Regions from separate parts of the Paenibacillus sp. GCM10023250 genome, predicted to be linked through region 2. Evidence: predicted binding sites of a transcription regulator. Region 2 holds the regulator's gene; each other region holds the start of a gene.

Region 1 (6,691 bases), on a different contig from region 2:
CCACGAAACGGACTCCAGCACCGTCGTCGTCTCTTCGGCCTCGAACTTGTAGGCGACCGCCCAGCGCGGGAATTTATCGGTGTAGCCCAGCGCCTCGCGGGTGCGCATATCGGTCAGTTTCACGACCGCGCCGTCGATCAGGAAATCATGTTCAAGGCGGCCTGCGGCCACCCGCTCAAGTTCGGCCTGCACCTCTTCGATCGTCGACCAGTAGGTCGTGTACGCATTGACCTTAAACCGGTTGTCCTTCAAGAATTGAATCATCTCTTGATGGGTCTCGAACGAAACGCCTTGCGCGTAGCCGACATTATAGAAGAACGCGTTCAGCTTCCGCTCCGCGGTGATCCGCGGATTCTGGTTGCGCAGCGCGCCGGCGGCGGCGTTGCGCGCGTTCTTAAGCGGCTCCGCCGCTGTCCGGTTGTACGCTTCGAGCACCGACAGGTTCATGATGCCTTCGCCCTGCACCTCGATCAGGCCGGTATGCGGAATGGCGAGCGGGATGGAACGAATCGTCTTGACCTGCACCAGAATGCCTTCGCCGACGACGCCGTTGCCGCGCGTGGACGCCTGCACGAGCTTGCCGCCGTCATAGGTCAGGTTCAGCGTGAGGCCGTCAAACTTCAGCTCGACGACGTAGCCCGGCTCGGGCAGCGGATCCGCCTCCGGATTCTTCGCGTTGTAATCCGCGATCGCTTTGCGCACGCGCGCGTTCCAGGCGATCAGATCCTCGGCGTCCTGCGCCTTGTCGAGACTCCACAACCGCGACAGATGGCGGTGCGGCTCGAAGCCTTTCAAAATCTCGCCGCCCACGCGCTGCGTCGGCGACTCCGGGTCCACCATGCCGGTCAGCTGCTCCAGACGGACGAGCTCGTCGTAAAGCGCGTCGTACTCCTTGTCGCTGATCGTCGGCCGATCGAGCGTATAATAGTTATGGTTATGGAGCGCGAGCTGATCGACCAGCTCGCGCATGCGCGCCAGCTGGGCCGGATCGGCGTTATTCCCCGGTTCCATCGCGATCGTCATTGACGTCCTCCCTCTCATCCTCGTTACTGCGTTCGTTATGCTTTCGTAATCGGCGCGAAGCTTGCCAGCAGCTTCTTCAGCCCCACCGGCGCCGGGAACGCGATTTGCAGCTCCTTATCGCTGCCCGTACCGCGGACGGATACGACCGTGCCAATGCCCCACTTGCCGTGGGATACTTTGTCGCCCGCGGCAAAATCGCCGGCGGCCGCGCCGCCCGCGCCGCCGCCAGCAGCACCGCGCGCAGCATCAGCCGGCGTGGTCACGCGCACGCCGCCGCCCGCGGGCGCGCCGGGGCGCGGCCCGGACGGCGCGGCTCCGCCGCCGTAGCCGAACCCGCCGCCTGCCGCCCCCGGAGCGCTCCCGCGGCTGCCGCCGTAGCCGAACCCGCCGCCTGCCGGTCTGCCGCGGCCAACCGCCGAAGCGTCGTTCTTGAGCTCGTCCGGCACTTCCTTCAGGAAGCGCGACGCCATATTGGCGTTCGTCCGGCCAAACAGCGTGCGCGTCCGCGCGCAGGTCAGGAACAGCTGCTTCTCCGCGCGGGTAATGCCGACGTACGCGAGGCGGCGCTCCTCTTCGAGCTCATCGTTGTCGTTCAGCGCGCGGCTGTGCGGGAAGACGCCCTCCTCCATCCCGATGATGAACACGATCGGGAATTCCAGGCCTTTGGCGCTGTGCATCGTCATCAGAACGACGGCGTCCTTCACGCCGCCCTCCGGCTCCTCCGCGTCCATCGTGTCGATGTCGGCGATAAGCGCGAGGTCCGTCAGGAACGAGACGAGCGACTTGTCTTCGTTGCGCTTCTCGAAGTCCTGCGTCACGGACAGGAACTCGTCGATGTTCTCGAGGCGCGCTTTCGATTCCAGCGTGTTCTCGCGCTCCAGCTCCTCGCGGTAGCCACTGAGCTCGAGGATTTTCTCGGTCAGCTCCGTCACGGACAAGTATTCCACCATCCGCGTCAGGTTGAGGATGATCTCCCGGAACTCCGCGAGCGCCGCGCGCGCGCGCGCCGTCACGTCGAGCCAGTCCAGCTGCTCCAGCAGATTGAAGACGGATACGCCGCGAAGCCCCGCCTCGTCGAGCAGCTTGCCCACCGTCGTATCGCCGATGCCCCGCTTGGGCACGTTGACGATCCGCTGGAAGCTGATGTCGTCGTCCGGATTGGAGATCAGCCGCAGGTACGCGAGCAGGTCCTTGATCTCTTTGCGGTCATAGAACTTCACGCCGCCGACGATCTGGTACGGAATGTCGGATTTGATCAGCGTTTCCTCGATGACCCGCGACTGGGCGTTCGTCCGGTACAAGATGGCGTGATCGGCGAATTTCTTCCCTTTGTTCACTTGCTGCCGGATCTGGCCCGTGACGAAATAGCCTTCGTCGTGCTCCGTGTCCGCCTGATACACCGTGATCGACTCGCCCTCGCCCTGATCCGTCCACAGCTTCTTGTCCTTGCGGCCGGTGTTCAGCTTGATGACGGCGTTCGCCGCGTTCAAGATATTCGACGTGGAGCGATAATTCTGCTCGAGCAGAATCGTCTTCGCTTCCGGGTAGTCTTCCTCGAAATTCAAAATATTCGTGATGTCCGCGCCGCGCCAGCGGTAGATCGACTGGTCGCTGTCGCCGACGACGCAGATGTTGTGATGCTTGTCGGCGAGCATTTTGCACAGCATGTACTGCGCACGGTTCGTGTCCTGATACTCGTCGACGTGGATGTAGCGGAATTTGTTCTGATAGAACGTCAGCACGTCCGGCTCGTCCTTGAACAGCTGGATCGTCTTCATGATCAGGTCGTCGAAGTCGAGGGAGTTGTTGCTCTTCAGCTTCTTCTGGTAGAGGGTGTACACCTTGGAGACGATGCCGTCGAAATAGTCGCCGATCTTGCGCTCGAACTGCTCCGGCGAGACCAATTCGTTCTTGGCTCCGCCGAGCGCCGCCTGCACGCTCTTCGGCTCGAACTTCTTCGTGTCGATGTTGAGCTCCTTCATGCACGTCCGGATAACCGACAGCTGATCGGCGGAATCCAGGATGGAGAAGCTGCTCGTGAACCCGATCCGGCCGATGTCGCGGCGCAAAATCCGCACGCACATGGAGTGGAACGTAGACACCCAAATATCTTGCGCGACCGGCCCGACAAGCACGCCGACCCGCTGCTGCATTTCCCGTGCCGCTTTATTCGTAAAGGTAATCGCCAGGATGCTCCACGGCGCTACGCGTCTCTTCTCGAGCAAATAGGCGATGCGGTGCGTCAGCACGCGCGTCTTGCCGCTTCCCGCCCCCGCCATGATAAGCAGCGGTCCTTCCGTCGCCTGAACGGCCGCGCGCTGCGGCGGATTCAGCCTGCCGACAGCCTGATCGATGCTGAAATCATTGGTCATAATGAATGAAAACTCCTTTGCTTTGTTCGCCTTTGTTCGCCTATTTCCAGTCTAGACAACCGCTCGGGCCGTGTCAATTAGAATCGGATGGGCGATCGAACGACAAAACGGCCGTGAAAAACGAAAATCCGTTCGTTTTCACAGCCATAAATGTGTGCGTCCGCTTGCGTTAGCCGAAGGGCGGCACGTCCGCCACCGCCGCGACCGTCGAGAGCGCCGCTTCCAAGTCGTCGTAGATCACGTTGCCGACGATGACGGTATGGGCTGCCTCCGCGGCCAGCCGCGCTTTCTCGGGACCATCGATGCCCCCGCCGTAAAAGATCCGCGCGCCCGTCGTCATCTTCGCCGCGCGCTTGACGAGCGCCATGTCGCCGAATACGCCGCTGTACTCCAAATAGATGATCGGGAGCCGCATGAGCCTGTCCGCCATATAGAGATGCGCCGTCACGGTTTCTGCGTCGAGGGACGAACGCGCGCCCGTCAGCTTGGCGGCCTCGGCGTCCCCGTTCAAGATCAGGTACCCCTCCGCCGACGTCTCCTCCCACGGGATGAACGCGCCGAACTTGCGAAGCGCGCCGATCTGGCGGCCCGTCGTCCATTCCGAGCGGTCCGTGTTCAGCACGAGCGGCACGAAATAGTGGTCGAAGCCGGGCACCGCCGCTTCCTCGCTGGACACCTCCAGCGCGCAGGGCACCTCGTAGCGCCGGATGCGCGACATGAGGTCCACCGTGTTGTCGAAAGTCACGCCCGTCGAGCCGCCCACGATGACGGCGTCCGTGCCGGACATGCAGATCGCGTCCAGCCGGTCATCGTCGATCTCCCGGTCGGGGTCGAGCTTGAACGCGTGCCGCCATTTTTTGTAAATCGCCGTTTGCCGGTCCATGTCAGCCTCCATCGTCGTGTCGCGTCCGTTCGTTCGCGGCGTTAAAGATTAAGCGCCTCAATGCGTTGCATCACCGCGAACTCGTTCGGGTAAATCATCATGTATTCCGTCAAGCCGACCATGCGGAACAGCTTCTCGTAATGGGGCGTGACGCCCCAGGAGAACGCGTGAACGCCCGCCTTGCTTCCCATGCGGGCCAGCCGGATCAGCACGGCCATGCCGCCGCTGTTGATATAGACCACCTTCGATAAATCCAGCGCCAGAAAGCGAATGCCGCGTCCCAACTCCGTTTCCTGCTCCAAGCCCGCGATGAGCTTGGCTTCCGCCGACTTGGTCAGATCGCCGCTCAATTCGAGCACCATGCCGTTCGGAAACTTGCGCGTATGCATCATGAACGGTTGTTCCGCCATTCGGTTCCACTCCCTTTCTATATCGGCTGCCCGTCCGGCGTATCCGTGGATTTGCGCATGAAGTAAAGCTCGGTGTAAAACCCGCGCTCGTCGCGGCCCGTCGTCCAATAATCGGCAAGCGTGTCGATCATGACCAGCCCCCAGCCGCGCGGGTCCTCGGATTCCAGCTTCTTGCGCATCTCGTCCTCGTCCCGGGAGAGACGGGGAAAGTAGCCCCCGCCTTCGTCGTACACGCGGCAGACCGCCAGCATCCCGCCGATCTGGGCAATGAGCGTTACGTATTTGTTCGGCTGCAGCTTGTTGCCGTGTTCAATGGCGTTAATCATCGCTTCGCAGACCGCGGTTTGCACGTCTTCGCGAATCTCGCACTCCGGCCAGCGCTCCGCGATCCAATCGCCGAGTTTGAGCGCGATGAGGCGTTCGTCGCCGAGCTTGCCGCGCAGCGACCACTCCCGCGACATGAACGGGTTGTCGAACGCGCTGGCCGCAGCCCCCTGCTCGCCCGAAGCCAAATTCAGCTTCGCGAGCGCGCTCCGGTATTCGCCGGCCAGCTCCAGCACGACGACCGTCCGGTCGTCCTGGCCGGGGCCGCTTTCCTTGTCCATGCGGGCCAGCCAATCGTCGACGACGGCGGCGAGGTCCGCGGCGGGCTTCCAGGTCGCGATCTCGGCCTCCAGGCCGTCGAAGCTGTACATGTCCCCTTGCCGGTTCACGGCTTCGATCAAGCCGTCCGTATACAGCAGGAAGCGGTCGCCGTCCTCGAGCCGCAGGCTGATCTCCTCGTACGACGCTTCGGGGTCGATGCCGATCGGCAGCGAACTGCAGTCCACCGCCTTGAAGCTGCCGTCCTTGGCGACGACGTACGGGGACAGATGTCCCGCGCTCGCGTATTGCACGTGGTTGTTCGTCAGATCGATTACGCCGACACCGATCGTCACGGAGCCTTCTTCGCCCATCGCCTCGCACAGCTGCCGGTTCATGCGCGCGAGCACCTCGGAAGGGCTGCCGTTGCGGCGAATCTCCGAGCGGAAGACGAGCAGCTGGGCGGACATGAGCAGCGCCGCGGGCAAACCTTTGCCGGACACATCGCCGATCATGACCGCGAAGCGGCTCGGCCCGAGCGAGACGACGTCGAAGAAATCGCCGCCGACCACCCGGTAAGACTGGCAGCGCGCCGTGATCCGGTAGGCGCCGATGGTCAAGTCGCCGGGCGGCAGCAGCTTCTGCTGCACGTTATAGGCCAGCTTCAGCTCGCGCTCTAACGATTCGTACTCGCGGTTGATCCGGGTCTGAAGCTCCCGGTACGCGATGGCGAGCTCCCCCGCTTCGTCATGCAGAATCGGCGCCGCTTCGTGCAGCGGGAGCCCGTAGCCTCCGACGAGGCCGCGGATGCCTCGCACCAATCCCCGCAGCTCCTGCCGGAACTGCATCGTCACGTAGCTGAATAAGCTTAACCCCATTATAAAGTAAAACAGCGCGATGATGCCAAACTTGTACGGGTCCATCGGCTGATGCGGCCGCGCGGTGACGATAGCCAGCTGCAGCAGGCTCAGAATCGTGACGATGAACGTGCAGGTATACGTGATGACCAGCGGCTGCGCGACGGACGCCCGCCCGTCGAACCCGCTCGGCAGCGGCTGCAGGCGCATCAGTACGGGGCGCAGAATCCGCCGCACGGAGGTGAACAGCACGATCGCGATAAAGAGAAACAGGCTCTGCTCGCCCGCCACCGTGCCGAGCAGCCGCAGGCCGTCCGCGCGCTCGTCGAGCAGGTTCCGCACGATGTCGACGCCCTGGAACGTCAGCGAAAACACTAGGCCGAACAGAAAGACGCCGCCGAGCAGCTCGTATGGCAGCCGGTACAGCCGAAACAGCGCCGTGTTGGTCTGGCTCTCCTTGCGCGGCTCGTCCTCCCCGCCAAGGCCGATCTGCAGCACGCCGAACACCGGCTTCAGCCGGATCGCGGACGCGATGAGCAGGGCGAAGGCCAGAATGAGCGCGCC
Region 2 (6,691 bases):
GGGCTGCTTCGTCCGGGGGACGAGCTGCTCTACATCACCGGACGTCCGTACGATACGCTTCATAAAGTGATCGGCAAGCCCGGCGACGGCAAGGGCTCGCTGCAGGACTTCGGCATCGGATACGGAGAGGTCGCGCCGCTTGCCGATGGTTCAATCGACTGGGACGCCGTCGCGGCCCGCATCACGGAGCGGACGCGCGTCATCGGCATTCAGCGTTCGCGCGGCTACGATTGGCGTACGTCGTATACGGTCGCGCAGATCGGCGAGATGGTCGCGCGCGCGAAAGCGTTGAAACCCGACGTCTACGTGTTCGTAGACAACTGTTACGGCGAGTTCACGGAGGAGCTCGAGCCGACGCAGGTCGGCGTCGACCTCATGGCCGGCTCGCTGATCAAGAATCCGGGCGGCGGTCTCGCCCCGACCGGCGGGTACGTGGCCGGCACCAGGGAGGCGGTCGAGCTGACGGCTTACCGTCTGACGGCGCCGGGCATCGGGGGTGAAGTCGGAGCGACGCTCGGCACGCTGCGCGCGATGTTCCAAGGCTTGTTCCTCGCGCCGCATCTGGTCGGACAAGCCCTTAAGGGAAGCGTGTTCGGGGCGGCAATGTTCGAGCTGCTCGGCTTCGAGACCAACCCGCGCTTCGACGCGCCGCGCACCGATCTCATCCAGGCGATCCGCTTCAAGGAGGCTGACCAGCTGATCGCGTTCGTCCAGGGCGTCCAGCGCGCGTCGGCGGTCGACGCCCATGTCGTGCCCGAGCCGTGGGACATGCCGGGCTACGAGCATCCCGTCATCATGGCGGCAGGCACGTTCATGCAGGGCGGCAGTCTGGAGCTGTCGGCGGACGCGCCGATCCGTGAGCCGTACATCGCCTATATGCAGGGCGGGCTGACATACGCCCATGTCAAATACGGGGTTCTGAATGCTCTATCCGTCCTTGCCGAGCGAGAGTTGATTGTAATTAAACCTCACACAAAACCTCACACAACTTGACATGTTTTTGGCATGGCGGTACAATGAGAGCATACAATCAGTTACTGGAAGGTTGATGCGACATGGGTGACGAAATTCGCAGGAATATGGCGCTCTTTCCGATCGGCATCGTGATGAAGCTGACCGACTTGACCGCCAGGCAGATCCGGTACTACGAGCAGCACGAGCTGATCGTACCCGCCCGTACTTCCGGCAATCAGCGGTTGTTCTCATTTAACGACGTCGAACGGCTGCTGGAAATCAAATCGTTGATCGAAAAAGGCGTCAATATCGCCGGCATCAAGCAGGTCATGAATCCGGTCTCCAAGGAATCGGAGGACGCCACGGTCGTCAGCGAACTGTCGGAAGTGAAACGGCGCGAGCTTTCCGACGCGCAGCTGCACCGCCTGCTCAAACAGCAGCTGTTGGAGAAGAGACCGGGCAAGGCGTCTTTGATCCAAGGCCAGCTGTCCCGTTTCTATAACAAAAAGTAACGTCGCGCGACGCCGCAAGATTCGCACAATACTACGAAGACTGAGGAGATGATCCCGTGAGCTATACGAAAGATGACATTCGCCGCATCGCCCAGGAACAGAACGTCCGTTTTATCCGTCTGCAGTTCACCGACTTGCTCGGCACGATCAAGAACGTCGAAATTCCGGTCAGCCAGCTGGATAAAGCGTTGGACAACAAAATGATGTTCGACGGCTCGTCCATCGAGGGCTACGTACGTATCGAGGAATCCGACATGTACCTGTATCCGGATCTGGACACGTGGGTCGTCTTCCCATGGGTGGCCGAGGACCGCATCGCGCGCCTGATTTGCGATGTGTACATGCCGGACGGCACGCCGTTCGCCGGCGATCCGCGCGGCATTTTGAAGCGCGTGCTGAAAGAGGCGGAAGAGCTCGGCTTCACGTCGATGAACGTCGGTCCGGAACCGGAGTTCTTCCTGTTCAAGACGGACGCGAACGGCAATCCGACGACCGAGCTTAACGACCAAGGCGGCTACTTCGACCTCGCGCCGATGGATCTCGGCGAGAACTGCCGCCGCGAGATCGTGCTGACGCTCGAAGAGATGGGTTTCGAGATCGAAGCGTCCCACCACGAAGTGGCGCCGGGCCAGCACGAGATCGACTTCAAATACGCGGACGCGGTCAAGGCGGCCGACCAAATCCAAACGTTCAAGCTCGTCGTCAAGACGATCGCCCGCCAGCACGGCCTGCACGCCTCGTTCATGCCGAAACCGCTGTTCGGCGTCAACGGCTCCGGGATGCACTGCCACCAGTCGCTGTTCCGCGGCAGCGAGAACGCGTTCTACGATGAAAGCGACAAGCTGGGGCTCAGCCAGACGGCGCGTTATTATATGGCCGGCGTCCTGCGGCACGCCCGCGCGTTCGCAGCGATCACGAACCCGACTGTCAACTCGTACAAGCGTCTGGTGCCTGGCTACGAAGCGCCATGCTACGTGGCATGGTCGGCGAGCAACCGCAGCCCGATGATCCGTATTCCGGCTTCCCGCGGCGTCAGCACGCGCATCGAGGTGCGCAACCCGGATCCGGCGGCGAACCCGTATCTCGCGCTTGCTGTCATGCTGAAGGCCGGCCTCGACGGCATTCGCAATAAGCTGCCGCTGCCTGCGCCAACGGATCGCAACATCTACGTGATGACCGACGAAGAGCGGATCGACGAAGGCATTCCGAGCTTGCCGGACGACCTGAAGGAAGCGCTGACGGAGCTGCTGCGCAGCGAAGTCATGGTCGACGCGCTGGGCGACCACGCGCTGGCGCACTTCTACGAGCTGAAGGAAATCGAGTGGGACATGTACCGCACGCAAGTCCACGAGTGGGAAAGAGACCAGTACCTGTCGTTGTACTAAGTTTCACGCGAAGCAGAACCGAACCCTTTGGCGCCATTGGCGCCGAAGGTTTTTTTGTCGTCGAAGGCACGTTGGGACCGGGATGAAGCTTAGCGCTTATACAGGACAAAGCTCTTCGAACGGGAGAACCGCTCCCGATCGATCCTCCGCACTGGGACGTTCGCGGCCGCATAGTATGCCCTATCCGAGTACGACGAAAGGGTGTGGCACCGATGGCCGGGAAAACGAAGGCGAACGGCGGGGCGTTCAAGGTGAGCGGCTCGACGCTGTCACGCGTGGCTGCCGTCATGGTTCCCTTCTATACGAAAATCGCGACGAACCGCTGCTTCGCACTGCGATGGTCGAAGGCGGTAAGGCGGGGCGATCTCAACACGCTGCTTCGGTTGTTCAAGTCGGTGACGACGTTTACGAAACGGGACGGGTTCTCGACGAACGCGATCGGGTATTTCGTCGATATCGGATTCCCGGATCCGATCAGCACGTATACCAACGGCACGACGATTCCGCCTGGTTCGACGCAGTTCACGTTCTCGACGCCGATCCATCAAGCGATCGCGCGAGCCGTGCTGCCATTCTACCGGGCGCTCGCCCGATCGACAGCTTACGCGGCCGCGGTAGCGGCGGCGATTAACGGCAATCGGCTGGCGACGGTTCGCTGCCTCGTTCGACGAAAAGTGAAGACCGCGGCGCTCAAGTCGGTGCGGATCCGATTCTCCGGCGTCGAATTGAACTTTAAATACCGCAGCAGCCCGTTCACTTACCGTAACCTATTGTTCCGGGAATTAGGAGGTTAGGTGACATCTGCGATTCATGCGGGCACCAAGCACAAAAAAGGGGCAGCCGCCGCGCTCGTGAAAGCGGGAGGCTGCCCCTTGCTTGTTAACCCATTAATGGATGTCGCGGAAGAGTCCGATGACCTTGCCAAGAATGCTGACATTGCGGAGCCGAATCGGTTCCATCGTGGCGTTCTCTGGCTGCAGGCGGATATGATCCTTTTCTTTGTAGAAGGTTTTGACCGTGGCTTCGTCTTCTTCCGTCATGGCGACGACGATATCGCCGTTGTTCGCGTTCTGCTGCTGGCGGACGATGACGTAGTCGCCGTCGTGAATGCCCGCCTCGATCATGCTCTCGCCGATGACATTCAGAATGAAGACCGTATCGTCGCCGACTTTGTCTGCCGGCAGCGGGAAGTAATCCTCGATGTTCTCCGTCGCGGTGATCGGCACGCCGGCGGTAACCTTACCGACGACCGGCACTTTGGCGATCGCGAGCGGGAACGGAATCTCGTTGCCCTCGCCGTCCAGAATTTCGATCGCGCGCGGTTTGGTCGGGTCGCGCCGGATCAGGCCTTTCTTCTCCAGCCGGTCCAAGTGGCCATGAACGGTCGAGCTGGAAGCAAGTCCGACCGCTTCGCCGATCTCGCGCACGGAAGGGGGGTAACCTTTATCCCGGACTTCCGTCTTGATGAATTCTAGGATCGCCTGCTGGCGGGTTGAAAGTTTCGACACCGGAATCACTCCATAAGGTTCATTTGTGTAAAATTATAGCACAGAACCGGAGTTCGTACAAACATAAGTTCGAGAAACACAGGTTCGCATCGAATGGCGAACAAATGTTCTAAAAAGTGATTGACGCCAAACGGATGTTCGTGTTAAGCTGAGTGCATAAACAGAACAAATGTTTGGGGTGCTGATGATCATGCAAACAATCTCGACATACTCGACTGCTTATACCAATAAGAAACCCGCCGTTCGCAAAGCGAACGTATCGCGCAAGGAGCGCGCCATTGAACGGCTGTTGCTCCGTCTCGCCGCCGCCTCGCTGTTTTTCGTCCTGCTGTTCGTTGGGCTCACTTTAATGAAGGGACACGCGGACAGCGACCTTCCCGCCGTGCCGGCGGAAGGCGAGCAGACCATCGTTGTCGGAGCCGGCGATACGCTGTGGGACATCGCCAGCAGCGTGCGCAAGGAAGGCGAAGATATTCGCCGAACGGTCTACGATTTGCAGAAGCGGAACAATTTAAGCTCCTCTTCCTTACGGGCTGGCCAGACGCTCATTATACCTGCGGAAGACCGGGAGTAGCGCCGGGCATAAGCAGACGACGAAGACCGAACGCATTCGTTCGGTCTTTTCTTCCGTTCGGTGATGTCCAGCTCTGCGAGGAGGCTGCCTTGCCTTGACAATGACCGTTATAAAATGTCAAAGTAAAGGATGGGATATTGCCCGAAGGACGAGAGGAGAAGACCTGCATGGAGAAAATCATCGCTCGCATCAACGAGCTTTCCCGAAAGAATAAATCGGTCGGGCTGACGGCGGAGGAGCTTGCGGAACGCGACGAGCTGCGCCGCATCTACCTGGACAATTTCAAACGCAACTTCCGCAACCAGCTGGATACGATCAAGTGGGCGGAAGACGAAGAAAACGACGATTCCATCAAGCATTAAGCGAATATTCGAGGAGGGGTAACCGAATGCGATATCGGCTATTGGGCCGCAGCGGTCTTGCGGTGTCGGAACTCTGCCTGGGCACGATGACGTTCGGCAACACGACGAGCGAAGCGGATTCCATCGCGATGGTCCATGATTTCCTGGACCGGGGCGGCAATTTCCTGGATACCGCGAACGTATACGTGCAGGGCAAGTCGGAGGAGATCGTCGGCAAAGCGATCAAGGGCCGGCGCGCGGAAACGGTGCTGGCGACGAAGGTCCGGTTCATGACAGGCGCGCACCCGAACAGCGGCGGCGTCTCGCGCAAGCATATCATGGACGCGGCGGAAGCAAGCCTGAAGCGGCTGGACACCGACTACATCGACCTCTATCAGGTGCATGTCTGGGACCACGCGACGCCGATCGAAGAGACGCTCCGCGCGCTGGACGACTTGATCACGGCGGGGAAAGTTCGCTACATCGGCTGCTCGAATTTCTTCGCGTGGCAGCTGATGAAGTCGCTGGCCGTCAGCGACCGCGAGCGTTACGCCCGGTTCGTGTCGATTCAGCCGCAGTACAGTCTCGTAAGCCGCGAGATGGACCGCGAGATGATGTCCTTATGCCTGGAGGAGAACGTCGGCGTCATTCCGTGGGCGCCGCTCGGCGGTGGGTTCCTGACGGGCCGCTACACCCGCGAGGAACCGTCCAGCGGACGCTTGACCGCCAAGCAGGGCGAGAGCTCGTGGGCGCTGCGCGCGTCCGACAAAAACTTCGCCGTACTCGAGGCGGTGCAGTCCGCGGCAAAGGAATTGGGCAAGACGCCGGCGCAGGTCGCACTGGCCTGGCTGCTGCGGCGCGAAGGCATCACATCGCCGATCTTCGGGGCGAGCACGCTTGCGCAATACGAAGAGAACATGGGCGCGGCCGGCTGGACGATGCCGGACGAGATATGGAACGCCCTCGACGAAGCGAGTGCGCTTCCGAGCGAATATCCGAACCGGTTCATCGCCAAATTCGCCCGTCCGTTCTGACCGTGCGTTTACATAGGAAGAAGCAAGTGAACGAGAGATGGGTTTGCATCATGTTGAGGGGGTTCATTCGTGTCCAGATCGTGGCAGCGTAAAGTGCAAAAAAACCAGGAATTAATCAACAAACAGCGAAAGAAGCGCGGAGAAGCCCCGTTAATGGCCGCCGCCAAGTCCGGAGGCGCGGCTGGGGTGGACACCTTTAAGGGACGCAGTTTTTTAATGCCGGCGTTCCTGCTGCTCTTCATTCTGTTCTACGTGATCGTGACGGTCACGTCCGACGCGTTCAAGCAGGGCGATACGATGTTCTGGGTGACGATCGGGTGCTACGTGCTGCTCGCGGGTTTGTTCGTCCTGCGCCGCCCGTATCTGGCGGTCGGCCGCGATTT
Region 3 (6,691 bases), on a different contig from region 2:
TTCTGCTACGAGAAGGAGAGCGGCGGCAAAGGCTTGCGAGAAGCCATGGCCGCCCGGATTCGGGACGGCGGTTGGGACGGGGCGCGCAGCGTGCTGCTCGTCGTCGGCCCGGAAGGCGGCTTCACCGAGCGCGAAGCCGAAGAAGCGGAAGAGGCCGGCGCGGTCGTCGTCGGCTTGGGCAAGCGAATTTTGCGCACGGAAACCGCCGCGATGGTGGGACTCGCCTGCCTCATGTACGAATCAGGAGAAATGGGAGGCGTCTAACGACATGCCGTCGGTTGCTTTTTATACATTGGGATGCAAAGTAAACTTCTATGATACGGAAGCGGTCTGGCAGCTGTTCAAAAACGAAGGTTACGAACAGGTGGATTTCGAAACGACGACCGCGGACGTGTATTTGATCAATACGTGCACGGTGACGAACACGGGGGACAAGAAGAGCCGGCAGATCATCCGCCGCGCTATTCGGCGCAACCCCGACGCGATCATCGCGGTGACAGGCTGCTACGCGCAGACATCGCCGGCCGAGATTCTCGCGATCGAAGGCGTCGATCTCGTCATCGGCACGCAGGACCGGGATAAGCTGATGGGCTACATCCGGGACCTGCAAAACGAACGCAAGCCGGTCAACGCCGTCCGCAACATCATGAAGACGCGCGAGTTCGAAGAGCTCGACGTACCGGATTTCGCGGAGCGCACGCGCGCGTTCCTGAAGATTCAGGAGGGCTGCAACAACTTCTGCACCTTCTGCATCATTCCGTGGTCCCGCGGGCTGTCCCGCAGCCGCGATCCGAAGAGCGTGCTCGACCAGGCGCGGCAGCTCGTGGATGCCGGTTACAAGGAAATCGTGCTCACGGGTATTCATACAGGCGGATATGGCGACGATATGGAAAACTACCGTTTGTCGGACCTGCTCTGGGACTTGGATGCCATTGAAGGGCTGGAACGGATTCGGATCAGCTCCATCGAAGCGAGCCAGATCGACGACAAGATGATCGAGGTGCTCAACAAGTCCGCCAAAATGTGCCGCCACCTGCACATTCCGCTTCAGGCGGGCCATAACGACGTGCTCAAGCGGATGCGCCGCAAATATACGGTGGAAGAGTTCGCGGAGAAGATCCGGCTGCTGCACGAAGCGATGCCGGGCGTCGCGATCACGACCGACGTTATCGTCGGCTTCCCGGGCGAGACGGAAGAGATGTTCCGGAACGGCTACGACTTCATGGAGAAGCTCAGATTCGCAGAAATGCACGTCTTCCCGTACTCCAAGCGTACGGGCACCCCGGCCGCGCGGATGGAGGACCAGGTCGACGAAGAGGTGAAGAACGAGCGCGTTCATCAGCTCATCGACTTGTCGGAGCGCATGCAGCTGCAGTATGCGGAACGCTATGTCGGCCAGGTGCTGGACGTCATTCCGGAGCGCGGGCTTAAGGGGCCGGACGGCGAGAGCCGCGTCATGGGCTACTCCGACAACTACATTCAGATCGCGTTCGACGGGGCCGAATCGCTTATCGGCCAGCTGTGCCGGGTGAAGATCGCGGAAGCCGGCGTCAACGAATGCCAAGGCGTGCTCGTCCGCGTGCTGGAGGAGCATACGCCGGCGGCTGAACGCGCCGCGACCGCGGTGCGGGCGGAGGAAGCCAAGCGCAAGCCGCTGCCGCAGGCGCTGCAAGCCTGACGAACCGAACATGTTTACCCGCAAGGATTCTTGTTCCCGCCCGCGAGGCAGGCAGGAATCCTTGCTCTACATACCGAGCCGATTCAGAGATGGCGGAGGGGAGACACATATGAAAGAAATTTCAGCCGGGGGCGTCGTATTTCGCCGGGTGAACGGCGAGCTTCAAATTCAGCTGATACAAGACCGCTACGGCAAAATCTCGCTGCCCAAGGGCAAGATGGAACCGGGCGAAACCGTGGAACAAACGGCCCTGCGCGAAATTTCGGAAGAAACCGGAATTCTAGGCAAGATCGTGTCCCCGATCGATCAGATCAAGTATCGGTACAGCCATGAGGCCAAAGGTCTTGTCGACAAAGAGGTCCATTATTACCTCGTCGAGGCCGTCGGCGGCAAGCTGCAGGCGCAGGTGGAGGAGATCCGCGGCGTGGAATGGTTCGAGCCGGCGGAAGCGTGGCGCAGGCAGAAGCAGTCCGGCTACAATAATAATGACCGGATTCTGGGCGGCGCGCTGCGGCTGCTGGGGTTCACGTTCATGGACGGCCATTAATACGGCACCGGAGCGCGCCCGGGCTGCGCCGCGTCAACCGGCCCGGAACCGGCGGAGCCGCGGGTGGTAGCAAATCGGCAGCGCGAGCAGCGAGCAGGCGATATTGAACATCGTCTGCGCGTGCGCGATCTGACTGGCGGGGGACGCGGTCAACCAGGCCGCGGCTTGCCCGAGCTGCGCCGTGAACGGGGCGAACATGGCGGCGCCGCCGACGTTCAGCAGCACGTGCGACCAGGCCACGAACCGGCCGGACGGCGTGCCCCCGATCGCGGCGATGACCGCGGTGACGCAGGTGCCGACGTTGGCGCCGAGCACGATGGCAATGCCGACTTCGACCGGCATGACGCCGGATTCGGCGAGACCCATCGCGATGCCGATGACGGCCGCGCCGCTGTGGATAATGGCCGTCAGCACCACGCCGGCCGCGAGTCCCCAGAGGACGCTCGATTCCGCATGGCGCAGGAAGGCTTCGAAGAACGGCGTCGATTGGACGGCCGGCGCGATCGACTGCATCAGCGCGATGCCGACGAGCAGCAGGGCGAAGCCGCCCGTGACGACGGCGCCGGTGCGCAGCGGAACGATCGCGCGCCCGATCCGCCGCATCGCGGCGCTGCTTCGGCCGAATTCCATTTCGCCGAAGAGCGCGGTCAGCAGCCAGAGTGCGAACGAGCAGCCGAGCAGCGGCAGGCCGAAGCGGCCCAGGTTCAAGCCGATCAGCTCCGTGGTCAGGCAGGTGCCGATATTCGTGCCGAGCACGATGCCGAGCGTGCGCGGGAACGTCAGCAGGCCGGCGTTGACCATGCCGATCGCCATCACCGTAACGGCCGTGCTGCTCTGCAGGACGGCCGTCGTCGCGGTTCCGACCAACAGTCCGTGCAGCGGCGTGGAGGTGAAACGTTCCAGGAGGCGGTGAAGGTTGCGGCCGACGCTACGATGCAGGGCGAGCTCCATCGTCCGCATGCCGGACAGGAATAAGGCGAAGCCGCCGAGCATCGGCAGCGCGATGGTAAACAGCATCATCGGGCAAGCTCCTTTACGGTGGATATGCGGCAAACGAAGGAAGGACGGCGTCTGGCTGATTCGACTATACGATTCGACGACGCGATACAATCCGGCGGTTTATCAGGTAACGATACATATGCGAACGGCGAGACAAGCATGACAAGCATTTCAGGGGCGAAAGAGGCGGAGGCAGAGATGGAACGCGCAAGAGCGGTATTGAAGAAAGAACGGAAAAAAAGAACGGAAGGCGGCCATCCGTGGATTTTCGCGAGCGAGATCGAGCGGATCGAAGGCGAAGGCGCGCCCGGCGGCCTGGTGGACGTCGTCAATCACCAGGGACGGTATTTGGCGACGGGCTATTGGAACCCTGCCTCGCAGATCGCGGTGCGCATCGTCGCCTACAGGCCGGTCGAAGCGATGGACGAAGCCTTTTTCGCGGAACGGTTCCGGCAATGCGAGCAGCACCGGCGGCGCTTCGTGAACGGCCGTGATTGCCGGCTCGTATACGGCGAAGCGGATTTTCTCCCGGGGCTCATCGTCGACCGGTTCGGCGGCGTGCTCGTCGTCCAGCTGCTGACGCTGGGGATGGAGGCTGCCCGGGACGCGCTCGTGGCGGCGCTCGTCGCCGTATTCGAGCCGGACGGCATCTACGAACGGAGCGACGTCTCCGTGCGCGCCCTCGAAGGGCTCGAGGAGCGGACCGGCGTGCTCTACGGAGAATGTCCGCGCATCGTGGAGATTACGGAAAACGGCCTCAAGCTGGAGGTCGACATCGTCGAAGGGCAGAAAACGGGCTACTTCTTCGACCAGCGCGAGAACCGCGCGTCGATCGCGCCGCTCATGACGGGCTGGGGCGCGCGCAGCGGCATCCGGCTCGTCGAGCAGCCCGCGGAGGAGCAAGCCGCGGAGGCCGACGATACCGGCACGATCGCCGAGCTGGAGGAGCGCCGGCTCGTGCCGGTCAACGCAAACGGCAAAGTCGTCACGTTCCCGTACTGGGACGGCGCGACGGTGCTGGAATGCTTCGCCCACACGGGCAGCTTCACGCTGCACGCGTGCAAATACGGGGCGAAGAAGGTGACGTGCCTCGACGTCTCCGCCCACGCCGTGGAGACGGCGAAGCGCAACGTCGCGCGCAACGGATTCTCGGACCGCGTCGAGTTCGTGGTCGCGGACGCATTCGCGTATTTGCGCGAGCAGGCGAAGGGCATCGAGGAGCGGTTGGAGCGGGGCAGGGCCGGCAGCGGCGCGAAGGTCGACACGTCGAAGCCGCTGAGCGGGGAGTCCGGCCGCAAGTGGGACGTCGTCATTCTCGACCCGCCGGCGTTCGCGAAGACGAAGCACGCGGTCGAAGGCGCGGTGAGAGGCTACAAGGACATCAACCTGCAGGGCATGAAGCTGGTGAACGAAGGCGGCTACCTCGTGACGGCCAGCTGCTCGTACCACATGCGGCCCGAGCTGTTCCTGGAGACGATCCAGGCGGCGGCGGCAGATGCCGGCAAAACGCTGCGGCTCATCGAATGGCGCGCGGCGGGCAAGGATCATCCGCAAATTCTCGGCGTGAACGAAGGCCACTATTTGAAGTTCGCCATCTTCGAAGTGCGGAGCAAGTAAGAGGCCGGCGGCGAGGAGCGGCATGAACCAGACAATCGATAACCGACCGAGCAAGAGCGGACCCCCGGGGCTTCCCCCGAGGGCCGCTCTTTTTTTTGCGCTCGCCGCGATATTCGGGCCAACCGGCGCCGAGCAGGATTTACCTGCGGCGGAATCGAACAAATATTCGCTTTTCGGGGTGAAAGGACCGCATCCGGTATGCTAGAATAGAACAACCGATAGTAGAATCGATTGCGAGAAAGAAGAGGTGGGCGCATGGCGCTTCGTTTTGTCCTCGGCCGTTCGGGCGCGGGGAAGACCCATCATTGCCTCTCGGCCATTACGAGCCGGATCCGGGAGCTGCCCGACGGCCCGCCGCTCGTCATGCTCGTGCCGGAGCAGGCGACCTTCCAAACGGAGTACGCGCTGCTCGGCAGGCCGGATTCGCCCTTGAAGGGGACGATCCGGGCGCAGGCCCTCAGCTTCCGGCGGCTGTCGTTCCGGGTCATGCAGGAGACCGGGGGAACGGCGCTGACGCCGATCGGCGAAGACGGCAAAAACATGCTGCTCTACAAAATCGTCTCCCGGCTGAAGGGCGAGCTGCAGCTGTTCCAGGGCAGCGAGAGCCAGCACGGGTTCATCGAACGGCTGGGCGAGCTGATGACGGAATGGAAGAGGTACGGCATCGACGCCGAGGCGCTGCGGGCGTTCGGGGAGCAAGGGCTCGCGGGGAGCCGCCATTCGCTGCTCGGGCGGAAGCTTGGCGACCTGCAGCTTATCGCAGACCGGCTGGAGCGGGAGCTTGCGGGCTTGTACATAGATGCGGAGGATTATTTGAGCTGGCTGGCGAGAGGGCTGCGCGAAGCGCCGTCGATGCGGGATTGCGAGATTTGGGTCGATGGCTTCCACGGCTTCACGCCGAAGGAGCTCGAGGCACTGGAAGCGCTCATGAAGCACGCGAAGCACATGACGGTCACGCTGTGCCTGGACAAGCATTACGGCATCGGGGACTTGCCGCACGAGCTGGATCTGTTCCGCCCGACGGCAGAGACGTTCCTGAAGCTTCGCGAGCTGGCGGCGAACAACGGCGTCGACGTCGAAGAGCCGCTGCTGCTGACGGACACGCCGTGGCGGTTCAAGGACGTTCCGATGCTCGCCCACGTCGAGCGGCATTACGGCCGCGGCGGCCGGACGCCGCTGCGGCTGCCGGAGGAGCAGCTGGCGGACGGGGAGATCTCCCTCCACGCCGCTTCCGGCCGGCGCGCCGAGGTGGAGGCCGCCGCCCGGGACATCGTCCGCCGGGTGCGCGACGAAGGGCTGCGCTACCGCGACCTCGCGGTAATGGTGCGCAACGCTCCGGATTACAACGACTACATCAAGGCGGTCTTCGCCGATTACGGCATCCCGTTCTTCCTCGATCAGAAGAACGCCGCGCTGCATCACCCGCTCGTCGAATTCGTCCGGTCCGCGCTCGAAATCGCGACGTACGGCTGGCGGTTCGAGGCGGTGTTCCGCTGCGTCAAGACGGAGCTGCTGCTGCCGGAAGACGGCAGCGTCACGCGGGAAACGTTCGACCTCCTGGAGAATTACGCCCTCGCGACGGGCATGAACGGCAACAAATGGCTGACGGCCAGCCAGTGGAAGCCGCTCGCGCGGGACACGCTGGAAGGCGAACCCGCCGAGGCGGGCGAACGCGAGCGCCGCGAATTCGAAGCGGTCATGGCCGCGCGCGAAGCCGTCGTGCCCGTCCTGCGCAAGTTCGTCCGCGAGCTGAAGAAGGCGCAGGACGTCCGGGGCATGTGCGAGGCGCTGTACCGGCTGCTGATGGCCGTCGACGCGCCTGACCGGCTGGAGCGCTGGAGCCGCAGGGA

The links. Region 2 encodes LexA, which represses DNA repair genes until DNA is damaged. Its sites were predicted from a motif close to CGAACATATGTTCG; they were not measured.
Region 1: the regulator LexA is predicted to act here: its motif matches at 3,517-3,530, upstream of pcrA (DNA helicase PcrA).
Region 3: the regulator LexA is predicted to act here: its motif matches at 4,997-5,010, upstream of addB (helicase-exonuclease AddAB subunit AddB).

The regions. Positions count from the first base shown of each region.
Region 1 covers NZ_JBHSHY010000070.1:1,492-8,182, forward strand. Annotated here, with positions in the region: gene ligA (NAD-dependent DNA ligase LigA) at 1-1,023, opposite strand, end outside; gene pcrA (DNA helicase PcrA) at 1,059-3,395, opposite strand; gene ACFPB1_RS26740 (heptaprenylglyceryl phosphate synthase) at 3,565-4,278, opposite strand; gene ACFPB1_RS26745 (STAS domain-containing protein) at 4,320-4,688, opposite strand; gene ACFPB1_RS26750 (ATP-binding SpoIIE family protein phosphatase) at 4,706-6,691, opposite strand, start outside.
Region 2 covers NZ_JBHSHY010000008.1:77,931-84,621, forward strand. Annotated here, with positions in the region: gene ACFPB1_RS09400 (aminotransferase class I/II-fold pyridoxal phosphate-dependent enzyme) at 1-993, shown strand, start outside; gene ACFPB1_RS09405 (MerR family transcriptional regulator) at 1,056-1,466, shown strand; gene glnA (type I glutamate--ammonia ligase) at 1,523-2,851, shown strand; gene ACFPB1_RS09415 (hypothetical protein) at 3,064-3,645, shown strand; gene lexA (transcriptional repressor LexA) at 3,739-4,359, opposite strand; gene ACFPB1_RS09425 (LysM peptidoglycan-binding domain-containing protein) at 4,550-4,933, shown strand; gene ACFPB1_RS09430 (DUF896 domain-containing protein) at 5,101-5,295, shown strand; gene ACFPB1_RS09435 (aldo/keto reductase) at 5,322-6,308, shown strand; gene ACFPB1_RS09440 (hypothetical protein) at 6,495-6,691, shown strand, end outside.
Region 3 covers NZ_JBHSHY010000025.1:70,564-77,254, forward strand. Annotated here, with positions in the region: gene ACFPB1_RS18710 (RsmE family RNA methyltransferase) at 1-264, shown strand, start outside; gene mtaB (tRNA (N(6)-L-threonylcarbamoyladenosine(37)-C(2))-methylthiotransferase MtaB) at 269-1,678, shown strand; gene ACFPB1_RS18720 (NUDIX hydrolase) at 1,788-2,225, shown strand; gene ACFPB1_RS18725 (Na/Pi cotransporter family protein) at 2,259-3,245, opposite strand; gene ACFPB1_RS18730 (class I SAM-dependent rRNA methyltransferase) at 3,423-4,841, shown strand; gene addB (helicase-exonuclease AddAB subunit AddB) at 5,097-6,691, shown strand, end outside.